Linked DNA regions of Actinokineospora alba. The protein of the gene in region 2 interacts with the protein of the main gene of each other region in a pairwise test. Links are inferred from orthologs where the notes say so. Each region holds a gene or a part of one and is shown on either strand. Other genes may lie near its edges.

The links. Proteins that work in one complex are often made in the same cells at the same time.
Region 1: the proteins of C8E96_RS10805 (region 2) and grpE interact in binary tests that used the Escherichia coli proteins (3 or more experiments, as listed by UniProt). The link is inferred for Actinokineospora alba from one-to-one orthologs.

Annotation. Positions count from the first base shown.
Region 1 is NZ_SNXU01000001.1:1,538,370-1,541,937, forward strand. Bases 569-3,568 are described here. They hold grpE (nucleotide exchange factor GrpE), read right to left. Parts: upstream 2,396-3,568; coding sequence 1,742-2,395; downstream 569-1,741. Other genes in these bases: dnaJ (molecular chaperone DnaJ), read right to left, coding at 569-1,721; dnaK (molecular chaperone DnaK), read right to left, coding at 2,392-3,568. Also shown: C8E96_RS07355 (TROVE domain-containing protein), read left to right, coding at 1-112; C8E96_RS07360 (heat shock protein transcriptional repressor HspR), read right to left, coding at 127-552; more of dnaJ, read right to left, coding at 549-568. UniProt on the Escherichia coli protein: Participates actively in the response to hyperosmotic and heat shock by preventing the aggregation of stress-denatured proteins, in association with DnaK and GrpE. It is the nucleotide exchange factor for DnaK and may function as a thermosensor.
Region 2 is NZ_SNXU01000001.1:2,250,488-2,254,525, reverse strand. What follows is about bases 675-3,576. They hold C8E96_RS10805 (Nramp family divalent metal transporter), read left to right. Parts: upstream 675-1,467; coding sequence 1,468-2,685; downstream 2,686-3,576. Other genes in these bases: C8E96_RS10795 (AMP-binding protein), read right to left, coding at 3,171-3,576; C8E96_RS10800 (VOC family protein), read right to left, coding at 2,678-3,067; C8E96_RS10810 (TetR/AcrR family transcriptional regulator), read right to left, coding at 712-1,317; C8E96_RS10815 (HAD family hydrolase), read right to left, coding at 675-715. In the rest of the region: C8E96_RS10820 (hypothetical protein), read left to right, coding at 1-119; more of C8E96_RS10815, read right to left, coding at 98-674; more of C8E96_RS10795, read right to left, coding at 3,577-4,038. UniProt on the Escherichia coli protein: H(+)-stimulated, divalent metal cation uptake system. Involved in manganese and iron uptake. Can also transport cadmium, cobalt, zinc and to a lesser extent nickel and copper. Involved in response to reactive oxygen.

The sequences.
Region 1 (3,568 bases), 710 kb from region 2 along the record:
CCACGCGCCGAGCGGCAGCGGTAACCGGCACACCTTCGGCGGACTCACCGACGCCGGGTTCCGGATGATCCCACTCCTGGAAGCGGGGCGAAGCGAGAACTGGCCGTTCTGATCCCAGGCGGGTGGTCAGCGACGGGGTTGGGGGCGCCAGACTACCAGGGCCGTCTGCTGGCGCACCGGGACCAGGTCGTTTCGGTAGGACTTGTGGATGGCGGCGGCTGCCTGTTCCGCGGCGGCGTAGGCCGAGGCCAGTTCCTGGGTCAGTTCCGAGATGCGGTCGCGCAGGGCGTCGACTTCGTTTTCCAGTTCGATGATGCGCTTGATGCCCGCGAGGTTCACACCGTCCTCTTGGGACAGTCGCTGGACCTCGCGGAGCAAAGCGATGTCGCGCATCGAGTAGCGGCGGCCGCCGCCGGAGGTTCGGCCGGGGGAGACCAGGCCCTGGCGGTCGTAGCTGCGCAGGGTTTGGGCGTGCAGGCCGGACAGCTGTGCTGCCACCGAGATCACGAAGACCGGGGTGTCCTCGTCGGCCCCGGGTGGGAAGGGGTTCATGACTCCCTCGCCTTCTGCACCATCGCCGTCAGCTCCGGGCGCGGGTCGTGCGCGTTGGTTGCCGCGGCGTACGCCTCGAGGGCGGACTTGGCGGCGTCGTCAAGTGTCGGTGGGACGGTGACGGCCAGGGTGACCAGCAGGTCTCCGGTTTGGCCGTCCCGCTTCACCACACCCTTGCCGCGGACACGCAGGACGCGGCCCGGCGTGGTGCCGGGGGTGACCCGCAGCGAGACCGGGGCGTCGAGCGTGGGCACGGTCAGGGTCGTGCCGAGGGCCAGTTCGGGGTAGGTGACCGGCACCTTCAAGGTGAGGTCGTTGCCGTTGCGGCCGAAGACCGGGTGCGGGGTGACGTGTACGCGGACGTACAGGTCGCCGGCGGCGGCGCCTTGCCTGCCCGGCTCGCCCTGGCCCGCCAGGCGGATGCGCTGGTCGTCCTCGACGCCCGCGGGGATCCGCACGGTGAGGGTTCGGGTCTTCGTGCTGACACCCTCGCCGCCGCAGTCGGGGCAAGGGTCGTCAATGGTGCGGCCGGTGCCACGGCAGTCGCGGCACGGCTCGCTGAAGGCGAAAGCGCCCTGGCTGCGGCTGACCAGGCCGACGCCACCGCAAGTGACACACACCTTGGGGCTGCTGCCCGGTCGGGCGCCGGAGCCGTGACAGGTGTCGCAGGTGGACGGACTGGACAGTCGCAAGGGGACAGTGGCGCCCTTGACCGCTTCGACGAAGTCGATGCGGACCTCGGTCTCCACGTCGGCGCCGCGCCGGGGGCGGTTGCCCGCGGTGGTCGCTCCCGCGCGAGTGCGGCCGAACAGGTTGCCGAGCAGGTCGCTGAAGCCCCCGCCGCCGAAACCGCCCTGACCGGACTGGCCCGCGAAGTCGAAGTCGAACCCGCCGCCACCGCCGCCGAAACCGCCGGGGCGGAAGCCGCTGGAGCCGAACATCGACCGGGCTTCGTCGTACTGCTTGCGCTTGTCCGGGTCGCCGAGGACGCCGTAGGCCTCCGACACCGACTTGAACTTGGCCTCGGCGTCGGTGTTGCCCGGGTTGGCGTCCGGGTGCAGCTCGCGGGCGAGCTTTCGGTACGCCTTCTTGATTTCCGCGTCACCGGCGTCGGAGGAGACGCCAAGCTCGCGATAGAAGTCCTTGTCGATCCAGTCCCTAGCGCTCACCGGACGTCTCCTCCTTTCGCTCAGTTCTGTTCGTCGGCCGGCTGGTCGACGATCACAGGTCCGGCCTCCGCGTCGGTGACCGCGACCAGCGCCGCGCGCAGGGTCCGGTCGCCGAAGCGGTAGCCGCGGCGCAGAACGCCGGTGACCGTCGGGCCCGCCACGTCCGGGGACGTGTTGTGCTGGACGGCTTCGTGCACCGAGGGGTCGAACGGCTCGCCCTCGTGGCCGAACGGTTCGAGGCCTGCCTTCTGCAGCGCGGCCGCCAGCTTCTCGGCCACCGCCTTGAAGGCGCCGGTCAGGTCGCCGTGGGCGCCCGCCCGCTCGATGTCGTCGAGGACCGACAGCATCTCGTTGACCACCTGCGCCTTGGCCGCGGTCGCCACGACCTCGCGGTCGCGGTCGACGCGCTTGCGGTAGTTGGCGTACTCGGCCTGCAGGCGCTGCAGGTCGGCGGTGCGCTCGTCGAGCTGCGCCTTGAACTCCGCGGCCGGGTCGAGTTCGTCGACCTGGACGGGCTCGGGCACAGACTCGGGCCCGGAATCGGCCGCGGCGTGTGCGGGTGCCGCGGCGTCGTCCGAGGCTGTGCGGATCTCCCCGGTCTCCGGGTCGATCCGTCGCCGATCACGCACCACGACCTGCGGCTCCTCGCCGTCAGAGCTGTGCTGACCGGTCACTTCTTCTCCTTGTCCTCGTCCACGATCTCGGCGTCGACAACGTCATCGGCCGCATCGGCTGTGTCCGACTTGGGGGCCTCGGTCGAGCCGTCGCCCGCGGCGGCGTCCGCGCCGGTGTTGGCGTAGAGGGCCGAACCCATGGCCTGGGACTCGGTCGCGAGCTTCTCCATCGCGGCCTTGATGGCCGGGATGTCGGTGCCGGCGAGCGCGGTGTTGGCCTCCAGAATGGCGGCGTTCACCTTCTCCTTGGCCTCGGCCGGGATCTTCTCGTCGTTGTCCTTGACGAACTTCTCCGTCTGGTAGACGAGCGTCTCGGCCTGGTTGCGGACCTCGGCCTCCTCGCGGCGCTTCTTGTCCTCTTCCGCGTGCGCCTCGGCGTCCTTGACCATGCGGTCGATGTCTTCCTTCGGCAGCGCGGAGCCGCCGGTGATGGTCATCGACTGCTCCTTGCCGGTGCCGAGGTCCTTCGCGCCGACGTGCACGATGCCGTTCGCGTCGATGTCGAAGGTGACCTCGATCTGCGGCACGCCACGGGGGGCGGGCGGCAGGCCGGTCAGGTCGAAGGTGCCGAGCTTCTTGTTGTCCGCGGCGAAGTCGCGCTCACCCTGGAACACCTGGATGCCCACGGTGGTCTGGTTGTCGTCGGCGGTGGAGAAGATCTCCGAGCGCTTGGTCGGGATGGTGGTGTTGCGCTCGATGAGCTTGGTGAACACCCCGCCCTTGGTCTCGATGCCGAGCGAGAGCGGCGTGACGTCGAGCAGCAGGACGTCCTTGACCTCGCCCTTGAGCACACCGGCCTGCAGCGCGGCGCCGACGGCGACGACCTCGTCCGGGTTGACGCCCTTGTTGGCCTCGCGGCCGCCGGTCAGCTCCTTGACCAGCTCGGCCACGGCGGGCATGCGGGTGGAACCACCCACGAGCACCACGTGGTCGATCTCGCCGACGGAGACGCCCGCGTCCTTGACGACGTTGTTGAACGGCGCCCGGGTGCGGTCGAGCAGGTCGGCGGTGATGCGCTGGAACTCGGCCCTGGTCAGGTTCTCGTCCAGGAACATCGGGTTCTTGTCGGCGTCGACGGTGATGTAAGGAAGGTTGATGTTGGCGCTGTTCGAGCTGGACAGCTCGATCTTCGCCTTCTCCGCGGCCTCGCGGATGCGCTGCAGCGCCATCTTG
Region 2 (4,038 bases):
TGGTCGCGATCTTCGTGCTGGCCGCCATGGACAAGCAGGCGCCGTGGCTGTGGATGGTGACGATGGGCCTGCCGCTGGGGCTGATCCTGGGCATCGGTCACGCCGTGCGGCGCAGGTGACCGTCCAACCACGCCGGGAACTCGTCCAGGCCGCTCAGCACCACTTCCGCGCCCGCCGCCAGTAGCGTCTCCGCGTCGCAGGGCCCGGTGGTCACGCCGACGCCGACCGCGCCCGCGGCCACCGCGCCCACCATGTCGCCGCCGTGGTCGCCCACGTAGACCGACGCCTGGTGCTTGACCAGCTCGACCCCCTTGCCCTCGGCCCACAGGCCGCCGACGAGCACGTCGACCTCCCAGCTCAGCGCCGCGAGGTGCAGGGCGGCGTTGGACGTGTACTTGCCGGTCAGCACGAGCGTGCGGCCTCCGTGGGCCCGCACCGCGGCGAGCGCGGCGGCCGCCCCGGCCATGGCGACGGTCGCGGGCACGACGATGTCCGGGTAGAGGAAGCGGAACCTCGCGACCAGCTCGGTCACCCGCTCCTCCGGGGCGCCGTAGCCGCGGAAGATCATGTCGAGGGGCGGCCCGAGGTTCTCCGCGAAGTGTTCGCCGGGCAGGTCCAGGCCGGTCTCGGCGGCGAGGGTGTTCATCAGCAGCACCATGCCGGGCCGGGGGTCGATCAGCGTCATGTCCAGGTCGAAGCCGATGGCGAGGCTCACCGCGCGACCCCGATGAAGTGGTCGACGGCCGGGCCGACCACCGCGGAGACCGACCGGGCGGTCTCTGCGGGCGTGCCGGACGGAGAGGCGGCGTAGCTCACGGCCAGGCGGACCATGTTCTCGGCGACAAGCGCGAGGTCCGAGGGCGCGGCGGCGGGCCAGCTGTCGACCAGGCACGCCGTGAGCCGGTGGGTGGCGGCGGACAGGATCGGACCCGCGTGGTTGGTGACGAGTTCGAGCAGGCCGTCGGAGCCGTCGCCCGCGACGATGGCCTTGATCAGCGGCTCGTCCGCCGCGGCGGTGAGGAACACCTCAAGCGCGGCGGTCACGGCGTCGGTCGGCGAGTCGAGGTTGGCCGCGACGGCCGCCTCGACCGCGGTCAGGAACCGGTCGGCCTCGCGCAGGATGTAGGCCTGGGCGAAGCCCTGCCGGGAACCGAACTCCTTGTAGAGGGTCTGCCTGCTCACCCCGGCGGCCTTGGCGACGTCGGCCATCGTCGTGTCCGGCCAGCTGCGCTCGCGGAGCACGTCACCCGCGGCGGTCAGCAGGGTCTCGCGCAGGAGCGCTTTCGCCGCCTCCGCGTAAGGCACACGAACAGTCATGGGCCCGAGATTACAGCTCTGCGAAGAATGTCAAGTGTCTGGACAAGTCCACGGGAATGCGACTTCTCCACGCGTATACGAGCGAGATGGTTGACAGGACAACATCAGGTGTCCAAGCTCGCCTGTGCGAGAGGGGGAGCCGACTTGGCGATGACCGCAGGCAGCCGCGTTCGGGCAGGCGCCCCGCTGATCGGACCCGGATTCGTCGCCGCCATCGCCTACGTCGACCCCGGAAACGTCGCCACCAGCACCGCCGCGGGCGCCCGCCACGGCTACGCGCTGCTGTGGGTCGTCATCGGCACCACGGTCCTCGCGGGCATGATCCAGTACCTCGCCGCGAAGCTGGGCCTGGTCACCGGCCAGTCCCTGCCCGAGGCGGTGCGCGACCGGCTCGGCACGCCCGCCCGGCTGGCCTACTGGGCGCAGGCGGAACTGGTCCTGGTCGCGACCGGGCTGGCCGAGGTGCTCGGCGGGGCGATCGCACTGCATCTGCTGTTCGACGTGCCGCTGCTGCTCGGTGGCCTGATCACCGCGACGGTGTCCACCGGGCTGCTCGTGATGCGCGACCAAGCGGGCCAGCGCAAGTTCGAGCACGTGGTCGTGGCCCTGTTGGCGATCGTCGGCATCGGCTTCCTGGCGGGCCTGTTCGCCGCGCCGCCGTCGGACGCGGACATCATCTCCGGGGTCACCCCGCGCTACATCGGGCCGGACAGCCTGTGGCTGATGGTCGGCATGCTCGGCGCGACCGTGATGCCGCACGCGGTGTACCTGCACTCCGCGCTGGCCAAGGACCGCGGCGCGCGGGCCAGCGCCGAAGGGCTGACCCGGGCGCTGCGCACGACCCGCGCCGACGTGGCCACGGCGATGTCGCTGGCGGGCCTGGTCAACCTCGCGATCCTGATGCTCGCGGCGGGCGCCCTGCCCGCGGAGTCCGATGTGGACTGCCTGGCCGGGGCGCACGCCGCACTGGGCGAACACCTCGGGCCGGTGTTCGGCCTGCTGTTCGCGGTCGGCCTGCTCGCGTCGGGCCTCGCGTCGACGGCCGTCAGCACGCACGCGGGCGCGGTCGTGATGTCCGGCCTGCTGCACAAACGGGTGCCCATGGCCGCGCGCAGGCTGTTCACCCTGGTGCCCGCCATCGCCCTGCTGACAATCGCCGACGACCCGACGCGGACGCTGGTCGGCACTCAGGTCGTGTTGTCGTTCGGCCTGCCGTTCGCGCTGATCCCGCTGGTCATCCTCACCTCGCGCCGGACGCTGATGGGCGCGCGGACGAACCACCCGGCGGTCACGGCGGCGGTCTGGGTGGTCACCGCCGCGGTGATCGTGCTCGACGCCGGGCTGGTGTGGCTGACGGTGACTAGCTGATTTTGTTCTCCTGGTGCAGGCAGAGGATGTTGCCTTCGGAGTCGGTGAACCACGCCGCCTTCTCGCCGCCCATCTCCGCGATGTGGTTCTCGGTGTGCAGGTCGGGCAGGTCGTAGTCCTCGAACCGCACGCCGCGGGCCTCGAGTTCCTTGATCTCCGCGGCGACGTCGTCGACCTCGAAGCTCAGGACGGTGTGCTTGCTGGGCACGGTGTCCTTGGCGGGCATCAGGCCGATCGCGTCGCCCATGCCCGCGGCGAAGTACGGGGCGCCGTCGGGGCCCGTGCCGCGTTTGGTCAGGCCGAGGGTCTCACCGTAGAACCGGCTGGCACGGTCGACATCGGACACCGGGAGCATCGTCGTGATGGCTGACTTGGTGAGCATGGGACCTCCCTGGTCCACTCCGCGCCGAGCGGCGCGGCCCACCCATGCTGCGCCCGAATCACTTGCCGCGCAACGGGTCCAACGCCCTGTGTCGACCCGTTCGCTAGGCGTGCCGGACGTCGGTGTCCAGGCCGAGCAGCTCGACCGCGGCCTGGCGCATCTCGACCTTGCGGATCTTGCCGGTGACCGTCATCGGGAACTCCTCGACGACGTGGACGTAGCGCGGGATCTTGTAGTGGGCGAGCTTGCCCGCGCAGAACTCGCGCACCGACTCCGCCGTCAGCGGCTCGGCGCCCGCCCGCATCCGGATCCACGCCATCAGCTCCTCGCCGTAGCGCTCGTCCGGGACGCCGATGACCTGGGCGTCGAGCACGTCGGGGTGGGTGTAGAGGAACTCCTCGATCTCGCGCGGGTAGATGTTCTCGCCGCCGCGGATGACCATGTCCTTGATCCGGCCGGTGATGTTGAGGTAGCCCTCGTCGTCCATCACCGCGAGGTCGCCGGTGTGCATCCAGCGGGCGCTGTCGATGGACTCGGCGGTTTTCTCCGGCTGCTCCCAGTAGCCCAGCATCACCGAGTAGCCGCGGGTGCAGAACTCCCCCGGCTCGCCGCGCGGGACGGTCAGGCCGGTCTCGGGATCGACGATCTTGACTTCGAGGTGCGGGTGGACCCGGCCGACCGTGGACACCCGGCGGTCGACGCTGTCGTCGGCGCGGGTCTGGGTGGACACCGGGGAGGTCTCGGTCATGCCGTAGCAGATGGTCACCTCGGCCATCCCGAGCCGCTCGACGACCTGCTTCATCACCTCGACCGGGCACGGCGACCCGGCCATGATCCCGGTGCGCAGCGCGCCCAGGTCGGCCTCGTCGACGCCGGGTTCGGCCAGGACGGCGATGAACATGGTCGGGACGCCGTAGAGGGAGGTGCACTTCTCCTCCGCCACCGCGGCCAGCGTCGCCTTGGGGTCGAAG